3 regions of the Pseudomonas sp. GNP013 genome follow, and region 2 is predicted to be linked to each of the others. Evidence: predicted binding sites of a transcription regulator. Region 2 holds the regulator's gene; each other region holds the start of a gene.
The links. The regulator sigma-54, encoded in region 2, starts transcription at its own class of promoters, with help from an activator protein. The targets are predictions, from matches to a motif close to ANTGGCATNNANNTTGCTNT.

Region 1: flgB (flagellar basal body rod protein FlgB) is a predicted target of sigma-54. The motif match lies at 1,263-1,282, and genes of this name have one in related genera.
Region 3: glnK (P-II family nitrogen regulator) is a predicted target of sigma-54. The motif match lies at 1,886-1,905, and genes of this name have one in related genera.

The regions. Positions count from the first base shown of each region.
Region 1 covers NZ_JBTGUT010000001.1:942,890-946,164, reverse strand. Annotated here, with positions in the region: gene ACXX81_RS04380 (flagellar hook assembly protein FlgD) at 1-350, opposite strand, end outside; gene flgC (flagellar basal body rod protein FlgC) at 367-810, opposite strand; gene flgB (flagellar basal body rod protein FlgB) at 814-1,221, opposite strand; gene ACXX81_RS04365 (hypothetical protein) at 1,547-2,329, shown strand; gene cheR (protein-glutamate O-methyltransferase CheR) at 2,414-3,241, opposite strand.
Region 2 covers NZ_JBTGUT010000001.1:4,153,482-4,156,756, reverse strand. Annotated here, with positions in the region: gene rapZ (RNase adapter RapZ) at 1-368, opposite strand, end outside; gene ptsN (PTS IIA-like nitrogen regulatory protein PtsN) at 371-826, opposite strand; gene hpf (ribosome hibernation-promoting factor, HPF/YfiA family) at 836-1,141, opposite strand; gene ACXX81_RS18315 (RNA polymerase factor sigma-54) at 1,218-2,711, opposite strand; gene lptB (LPS export ABC transporter ATP-binding protein) at 2,896-3,275, opposite strand, start outside.
Region 3 covers NZ_JBTGUT010000001.1:5,290,760-5,294,034, forward strand. Annotated here, with positions in the region: gene ACXX81_RS23310 (YifB family Mg chelatase-like AAA ATPase) at 1-1,211, opposite strand, end outside; gene ACXX81_RS23315 (accessory factor UbiK family protein) at 1,427-1,690, opposite strand; gene glnK (P-II family nitrogen regulator) at 2,114-2,452, shown strand; gene ACXX81_RS23325 (ammonium transporter) at 2,487-3,275, shown strand, end outside.

The sequences.
Region 1 (3,275 bases), 3.2 Mb from region 2:
TCGGTCTGGGTGATCACCGAACGGCCCACCAGCGAAGACGCTTGCAGCGCCTGCGACGAGGTCACGTTGGTGGAAATCGCCTTGACCGAGTCGTTCAGGTTGTTGATGCCTTCAAGGCTGCTGAACTGTGCCAGTTGGGCCACAAACGCACCGTTGTCCTGCGGCGACAAGGGGTCCTGGTTTTTCAACTGGGTTACCAGCAGTTTCAGGAAAGCATCCTTGCCCATTGCCTGGCTGCCCGTCGCGCCTGCGGCGGCGTCAGTGAGGCTGGTGTTGTCCTGGGCGGTCTTGACCTTGGAATTGAAAAGGTCCTGGACTGCCGAGTTGTTTGACGTATCAACGATGGCCATTAGTTGGCGCCCCTTATCACTGACCCAGGGTCAGGACCTTCTGCATCATGGTTTTGGCGGTGTTCATCATTTCCGCGTTGGTCTGGAACGAGCGACTGGCCGAGATCATGTCCGCCATTTCCTCGACCACGTTGACGTTGGGGTAGTAGACATAACCCTTTTCGTTCGCAGCAGGATGGTTGGGCTCGTAACGCGCCTCGAGGTTGCTCTGGTCCTCGACCACACCCAGCACTTGCACGCCGGAGCCTGCATTGCCCTGATCCTGGAACAACGAATCGCTGCCGCCGCTCTGCCCACCCTGGAACATGGTGGCGAACACCGGGTGGCGAGCGCGGTAGGTCTGGTCAATGCTCGAAGACACGGTCTCGGCGTTGGCGATGTTACTGGCCACGGTGTTGAGGCGCGTGGTCTGGGCGCTCATGCCGCTACCGGCAATATTGAAAACACTGGACAGGGACATGGCTTACTCTCCACGCAGGGCTGACATCAGCCCTTTGAATTTGCTGTTGAGCAGGGTGAAGCTGGCCTGGAAGTTCACCGAGTTCTCGGCGTAGTTCGACTGTTCCAACTGAGCATCGACGGTGTTCTGGTCGATCGACGGCTGCATCGGCGTGCGATACAGCAACGACTCATCACCACTGCTCAGGCCTTGCGCTTCAATATGACGGCTGTTGGTCATGTTCAAAGCGAAGGTGCCGTTCTGGGTCTTGTCCTGCTGTGCGGCGAGCACGGCGGAGAAGTCCAGGTCCCGAGCCTTGTAGTTCGGGGTATCGGCGTTGGCAATGTTGTTGGCCAGGACTTCGGCACGCTTTGCGCGAAAGCCCAGGGCTTGTTCGTGAATACCGAGCGCTTTATCGAAGCTGATGCTCATGGCGGAAACCTTTAGGCTGACCTGCTGTTCGTAACAAGGTCATAGCAAGGCGCATGCCAATGTGCGCAAGGCCCGTAATTCAAGGGTTTGCGGGAACAGGTCTGGTAGCAATGCCAGAAAAGCGGCAACCGGCTTCCGCGTGGCGCCAGTAAAGCGGCAACGGTGCTTGCCGCTTTTACGCAGGGACGGCCACCCGTCAATACCCTCACTGAGTGGGCAAGAAGACACCACCGTTGGTCTTGACTGTCATTTCTGACAGTTGCGGTATCTGTCGCCTGGAGGCCTTATTCGGCGACCCCCTTAATGTGTGCCGCAGAGGTTTGAAATGTTGATTATCCCGCTGCCAAGATTCAACGAACAAAACTCAGCACCCACCCCTGCGGAGCTGAACACCCAACTTATTACCGGTCACTCCGCTGGACTGACTGCCGATTTCCCGGTTGAAAAGGACGACAGGGTCTTTCTGACCCTGAGCAGTACTGTGCGTGGTGGCGAGTTCAACCAGAGCTTTCAGATTGCCCAAAGCGCGCCCAAACTCGAATTTCTGATCCCTAAAAGTTTTGTAGAAGTCAGCGCAGGCACCCTCGTGCATCTGCTGCTGTCCATCAACCGCGCAAGGCTGCTCTCCGCTGCGCCAACCGCGCGAGTATTTATCAATCCCCTGCCCATCATCGTGCCGCCTCCTGCCACCGTATGGGATTTCAGCGATAACACGCTTCAAGGCTGGGTACCCCAGGGGCCCTACGTGGGCGGATTACTGCACGTTATTAACAGCAGCGTGGTGGTGGACCTGCTCATCAGCCAGCCGGTCAGCGCTCACATCATCACGCGTGCAGTACCGGTGACTGCGGGGCGCACTTACGATTTCAGCTTCGAGGTCATTGGCGGCTCTGCTGTCAGCGATGGCTCGGCCTTGTGCATGACGATGAACGGCAGCCGGATTGGCGCTGACGTAAAAAACATTACCCAGGCCCAACCACAGACCGGAACCGGGTCATTCACCGCCACCGCGACGACCAGCGTGCGGCTGGGCATTTTCAACCAGACGGTGCCCAGGGGGGCTCATCGCCTGTCCCTGAGCAATATCCGCATGACGCTCAGGCCCTGAGTACGGTTGGCTGAAGGGTCTCGTTTGCTGCGCGCATAAAAAACGGGAGGCCTTTGCAGAGCCTCCCGTTTTTTCAAGTGAACATCACTTGGCCTGGTAAATAATCCCGGGACTGCATTGCACCATCTGGTAATGATCCGGCAGACCGTTGAGTGCCTCCGAAGCACCGAGGAACAGATAGCCGCCGCGCTTGAGGGTGCCGTGGATGCGCAACAGAATGTCTTTCTTTACCTCGGCCGAGAAGTAGATCAGCACGTTGCGGCAAAACACCATGTCGAACTTGCCCAGGCTGGCGTAGCTGTCGAGCAGGTTGAACGAGCGAAACTCCACTCGGCTCTTGATCGGCGCCTTGACCGCCCAGCGTCCCGCGCCCTTGGGGTCGAAGAAACGCTGCAGCCGCTCCGGCGACAGGCCCCGGCCCAGGGCCAGACTGTCGTACTCACCGGTCTTGCAGTTGTTGAGCATGGTGCCGGACAGGTCGGTGGCGACGATCTGCGCACCGGCTTTCAACTGGCCGATATTGGTTCTTTCGAACTCATCGATGGCCATCGAGATCGAGTAGGGCTCCTGCCCCGACGAGCAGGCGGCCGACCAGATACGCAGACGCTGACCCGGGCTGGCCTTGATGGCTTCCGGCAGTACTTTGTTCTTGAGTACCTCGAACGGGTAGGTGTCGCGAAACCACAGGGTTTCGTTGGTGGTCATGGCATCGACCACCATTTCCTTGAGCCCGCTGCGCGGTTGGCCCTGGATGCGCTGCACCAACTCGCCCAGCGACTTGATACCCTGCAGCTCCATCAACTTGTTGAGGCGGCTGGATACCAGATATTGCTTGTTTTCACCGAGCAATATGCCACAGGCCTTTTCCAGGAAGACCCGGAACTGTTCGAAATCCAAATTACCCGTAGACAAAGATACCGCCTCTTAAATCGTGTGACCGCCAGGG
Region 2 (3,275 bases):
TCTTCGATGGCCTCGGCCAGCGAGCGGTTCGGGCTGCTCAGCGGGTGGCGCCGGCGGGTTTCGGAGAAACGCTTGAGCAGCGTCTCTTCGTCGGCGTCCAGGTACAGCACATCACAATGAATATGCTTGCCGCGCACTTCTTCGAGCAGTTCAGGGAACCGCGAGAGGTGGCTGGGCAGGTTGCGTGCATCAATCGAAACGGCGACCAGCGGTTGCGCCAATTCGGTATGGATAAGCGCGCGTTCGGCCAGTTCCGGCAGCAGGCCGGCGGGCAAATTATCGATGCAATAAAAACCGCTGTCTTCAAGCACATTGAGTGCGGTGCTTTTACCCGAGCCGGAGCGGCCACTGACAATGATCAGGCGCATGGTTATTGCTCGTCCAGCACAACCTGATACAACGCCTCATTGCTGCTGGCGTTGCGCAGTTTATGACGTACTTCCTTGCGGTCGAGCATGCTGGCGATCTGCCGAAGCAGTTCCAGGTGAGCATCGGTGGCCGCTTCCGGGACCAGCAAAACGAAGAGCAGGTCGACCGGAGCGCCGTCGATGGCATCGAAATCAATGGGTCTTTCCAGGTGCAGCAAGGCGCTGACCGGTGTGTCGCAGCCTTTGAGTCGGCAGTGAGGAATGGCGATGCCGTTGCCAAAACCGGTGGAGCCCAGTTTTTCACGGTCGATCAGGGCCTTGAACACGACCTGCTCATCCAGCTCGGGCACTTCCCGGCTGATCAGGTTGGCAATGTGTTCGAGGGCTTTTTTCTTACTGCCACCCGGCGCGTTCACCAGGGAACGGCCGGGGGTCAGGATGGTTTCAAGTCGGATCATGGGGGGGAGTTAACGACCTGTACCTTGCATCAGGTGCAGATTCTTTTCCTTATGCTTTATGAGTTGGCGGTCGAGCTTGTCGTAGAGCGAGTCAATCGCCGCGTACATGTCTTCGTGTTCCGCATTGGCGACGAGCTTGGCATTCGGTACGTGCAGGGTGGCTTCGATTTTCTGCTTGAGCTTGTCGACCTCCATGATGACCTGCACATTGGTGATCTTGTCGAAATGCCCCGCAAGCTTGTTCAGCTTGCTCTCGGTGTATTCACGCAGGGGCTTGGTGACTTCCAGCTGGTGTCCACTGATGTTGACTTGCATACAGCTTCTCCTTCGTTGCCAGTGCATAAAGCGACAGGCGAAAAGCGCCTGCCACTGGAACGCTGTGGCCCGCCCGTCACATCAACCGCTTACGCTCGCTGGAAGGCGCGATCCCAAGGGATTCGCGATACTTGGCGACGGTTCGACGGGCGACCTGAATGCCTTGTGCCTCCAGTAAACCAGCGATCTTACTGTCACTCAATGGCTTTTTCTGATTTTCCGCGGCAACCAGTTTTTTGATGATTGCGCGAATCGCCGTGGACGAGCATTCGCCGCCTTCGGAGGTGCTGACGTGGCTGGAGAAAAAGTATTTCAGCTCATATATACCCCGCGGGGTATGCATGAATTTCTGTGTGGTGACCCGCGAAATCGTCGATTCGTGCATGCCCACCGCTTCCGCGATATCGTGCAGCACCAGCGGTTTCATCGCTTCGTCGCCGTACTCCAGGAAGCCGCGCTGATGCTCGACGATCTGGGTGGCCACTTTCATCAGGGTTTCGTTGCGGCTTTGCAGGCTCTTGATGAACCAGCGGGCTTCCTGCAACTGATTGCGCATGAAGGTGTTGTCGGCACTGGTGTCGGCGCGGCGCACAAAGCCGGCGTACTGCGGGTTGACCCGCAGGCGCGGCACGGATTCCTGGTTCAACTCCACCAGCCAGCGCTCGTTGTCCTTGCGGACGATCACGTCGGGGACCACGTATTCGGCTTCGCTGGATTCGATCTGCGAGCCCGGCCTCGGGTTGAGGCTCTGCACCAGCTCGATGACCTGGCGCAGTTCATCTTCCTTGAGCTTCATGCGACGCATCAGCTGGCTATAGTCACGGCTGCCCAACAGGTCGATGTAGTCGGTAACCAGGCGCTGGGCTTCAGCGAGCCATGGCGTCCTGGCGGGCAATTGACGCAATTGCAGCAGCAGGCATTCACTGAGGTTGCGCGCACCGATACCGGCGGGCTCGAACTGCTGGATACGGTGCAGGACGGCTTCAATCTCGTCCAGCTCGATATCCAGTTCGGGGTCGAAAGCCTCCAGAATTTCGTCGAGCGTCTCGTCCAGATAGCCCTGGTTGTTGATGCAGTCGATCAGGGTGACGGCGATCAGGCGATCAGTGTCGGACATCGGCGCCAGGTTCAACTGCCACAGCAGGTGGCTTTGCAAGCTCTCGCCGACGGAGGTGCGGGTGGTGAAGTCCCACTCGTCATCATCATTGCTGGGCAAGCTGCTCGCGCTGGTCTGGTAGACGTCTTCCCAGGCGGTGTCCACGGGCAGTTCGTTGGGAATGCGTTCGTTCCAGTCGCCTTCCTCGAGGTTGTCCACCGTGGGGGCAGTTTCCTGATAGGAGGGTTCCTGCACGTCCGGGTTGGGTTTTTGCTCGATGTTGTCGGCCAGTGGGTCTGCATTATCGAAGTCGTCGCCTTCTTCCTGGCGTTCGAGCATCGGATTGGACTCCAGGGCCTCCTGGATTTCCTGTTGCAGGTCCAGGGTCGACAATTGGAGCAGGCGGATGGCCTGTTGCAGCTGCGGTGTCATCGTCAGCTGCTGGCCCATTCTCAGGACTAGCGATGGTTTCATGGCAGGGGCTTAACACCTTATTCGCCGGCGCAATGCGCCATCCACGACAGGGCGCGCGAGCGCCAAACATAAGCAAATTATATGCCTGATATCAGGTGCTTTGCCTAGAGCGCGATGACAATAAAAATACTGAGGTTTTCATTGACTCGCGCGCTCGTCGGCGAACGCCCTGATACCACCGTGTCTACAGGCGGAACTCGTGACCCAGGTACACTTCCTTGACCAGTTCGTTGGCCAGGATAGTCGCCGAATCGCCTTCGGCGATCAGTTGGCCATCGTTGACGATATAGGCGGTCTCGCAGATATCGAGGGTCTCACGGACGTTGTGGTCGGTGATCAGCACACCGATACCCTTGGCCTTGAGATGATGGATGATCTGCTTGATGTCGCCGACCGAAATCGGGTCGACGCCGGCAAACGGTTCGTCCAGCAGGATGAACTTGGGTGCCGTCGCCAGGGCGCGGGCGATTTCCACGCGGCGACGCTCACCACCGGACAGACTCATGCCGAGGTTGTCGCGAATGTGGTTGATGTGGAATTCCTGCAGCAGGCTTTCCAGCTCCT
Region 3 (3,275 bases), 1.1 Mb from region 2:
GTTGTGTCACCGCCGTGTTGAATGGGGTTGAGCGCTGTGGTCTCCCGTGCCACGGTCAGGTGCAGGTCGATCCGGTCCAGCAACGGTCCGGAGAGCTTGTTGCGATAGCGCTGAACCTGTTCCGGCGTACAGCGACAGCGACCACTGGGCTCACCCATATACCCGCAGGGGCACGGGTTCATCGCCGCCACCAGTTGAAAGCGCGCCGGGAAGCTCACGCGGTCGCGGGCACGGGAGATCACGATGTGTCCCGACTCCAAAGGTTCGCGCAGCACCTCCAGCACCTTGCGATCAAACTCCGGCAATTCATCGAGGAACAGCACGCCATGGTGCGCCAGGGTGATTTCACCCGGTTGCGGTTTTGACCCACCGCCCACCAGCGCCGGGCCGGATGCAGAGTGATGGGGTTGGCGAAACGGCCGATTGGGCCAGTGGCTCAAGGGCGCCAGGCTGACGACCGATTGAATCGCCGCGACTTCCAGCGCCTCCTGCTCACTCAGCGGGGGTAACAGACCGGGCAGGCGACTGGCGAGCAAGGTCTTGCCGGTGCCGGGCGGGCCGCTGAGCAGCAGGTTATGCGCGCCCGCCGCCGCGATCAGCAAGGCGCGCTTGGCCGAGAGCTGGCCCTGCACTTCGCTCAGGTCAGGATACGGCGTGTTCAGGTACTGCAAGCCGTCTGACTTGTAGGGCTCAATCGGCACATGCCCATTCAGGTGCGCGACCACCTGCAGCAGGTGATCCACCGCTATGACCTTCAACCCCGACGCCAGGCAGGCCTCCTCGGCATTCGCCCGCGGCACTATCAAGGTGCGCCCGGCCTTGCGCGCAGCCAGCGCCGCCGGCAGCACGCCTTTGACGGCGCGCACCTCGCCGGACAACGCCAATTCCCCGAGGCACTCCACGTCATCGAGCATCAACGTCGGCACCTGCACACTGGCCGCCAGAATGCCCAGCGCAATCGCTAAATCAAAACGCCCGCCGTCCTTGGGCAGGTCGGCGGGCGCGAGGTTGAGGGTGATGCGGCGCGACGGGTATTGCAGGGCCGAATTGAGAATGGCGCTGCGTACGCGGTCCTTGCTTTCCTTGACGGCGGTTTCGGGCAACCCCACCAGCGTCAGGGACGGCAAACCATTGGCCATATGCACCTCGACGGTGACGGCGGGCGCTTCGACGCCAACCTGGGCGCGGCTGTGGACGATGGCGAGGGACATGCTCGTTCCTTGAAATGGAGGGCCGCTTTGTGCGGGTTTTTCAAGGGTAGACGAGACTGGACAGAGCGAGGCGAGGAGGTTTTACAGAACGTATCCGGTGCACGACACAGGATAAATGTGGGAGGGGGCTGGCTCCCGATGGCAGTGTGTCAGGCGTCTATGGGGTGTATGACACGCCGATATCGGGAGCAAGCCCCCTCCCACAATTTTCGCGGTTATTCAGCGGCAGTGGGTGTCAGCCGCGCCTCCAGCTCCGCCACCTTCGCCTCCAGGCTCTCCAACCGCGCACGCGTGCGGGCCAATACCACCATCTGGCTGTCAAATTCTTCGCGGCTTACCAGGTCGAGTTTGCTGAAGCCACTTTGCAGCAATGCCTTGAACTGGCTTTCGATTTCATTGCGGGGCAGCGGGGTGTCGCCGCTGAACAGGCGAGAGGCGTGGCCGCTCAGGGCGTCGAGGAAGTCTTTGGGCGCGAGCATGGGAAATATTCCGGAATAACTGTTGGCCGGCAGTGTATCACGCAGCGTCTATAGTCTTTTTCAAACGCGCAGACGCACGCTTTTCGCGCATCGCGCCGGGCGGCTGCGCACTGTTTTTGTGCGCATTGCGACCGCCAGGCTCACGTGCGTTGCGGCATAAACGGGCAAATGGCTGATTTAAGTGGTTTTTACGGAGCTGGCAAGGTTTCTGCTTAGTCGATCATGACCCATGCACTGATGCAGTCGTTGTGACGAATGCAGTGCGCCGATGGATCAGGGGTACAGGTTTCGTCACCAGTGGTTTGCTTGCGTTGCAACGGTGAATGCCGAGGCAACGATGCGTTACAAAGCCAGGCACTGCGCTTAGACTTGAGTCGGGTTTGTTTTCCTGGGGCAAGTCCACCAATTCGGGAGAGAGTTTTCATGAAGCTAGTCACTGCCATCATCAAGCCGTTCAAGTTGGACGATGTCCGCGAGTCATTGTCCGAGATCGGCGTGCAGGGCATTACCGTTACTGAGGTCAAAGGCTTCGGTCGGCAGAAGGGTCACACCGAGCTGTATCGCGGCGCGGAATACGTGGTGGATTTCCTGCCGAAGGTGAAGATTGATGTCGCCATTGACGACAAGGATCTTGACCGGGTTATCGAAGCGATAACCAAGGCCGCCAACACCGGCAAGATCGGTGACGGCAAGATCTTCGTGGTCAATCTGGAACAGGCTATTCGCATCCGTACCGGCGAAACCGATACCGACGCAATCTAAGCCGCCAAACCCCAACGCCCCAGGAGAAAACAATATGACTCTGCGTAAACTCGCAGGGCTCGGAGCCCTGTTGTCCATCGTAATGCCAAGCCTGGCCATGGCGGCAGACGAAGTGGCGGCTCCAGTCCTCAACTCCGGCGACACCGCCTGGATGCTGACCGCCACCGCCCTGGTGCTGTTCATGACCATCCCGGGCCTTGCGCTGTTCTACGGCGGCATGGTCCGCTCCAAAAATATTCTGTCGGTGATGATGCAGTGCTTTGCCATCACTGGCCTGATCAGCATCCTGTGGGTCGTCTACGGCTACAGCATCGCGTTCGATACCACCGGTATGGAACAGGGCGTGGTCAACTTCAACTCCTTCTTCGGCGGCATGGGCAAGGCGTTCCTGGCGGGCGTGACCCCGGCCAGCATCACCGGGCCTGCGGCGCTGTTCCCCGAAGCAGTGTTCATCACCTTCCAGATGACCTTCGCCATCATCACCCCGGCGCTGATCGTCGGTGCATTCGCCGAGCGCATGAAATTCTCCGCGATGCTGATCTTCATGGCCATCTGGTTCACCCTGGTCTATGCGCCGATTGCGCACATGGTCTGGAGTGGTAATGGCGGCCTGCTGTGGGACTGGGGCGTGCTGGACTTCGCCGGCGGCACCGTGGTGCACATCAACGCCGGTGTGGCTGGCCTGGTGGCGTGCATCGTGCTCGGCAAGCGTAAAGGTTTCCCGACCACCCCGATGGCTCCGCACAACCTGGGTTACACGCTGGTGGGCGCGGCGATGCTGTGGATCGGCTGGTTCGGTTTCAACGCCGGTTCCGCGGCTGCG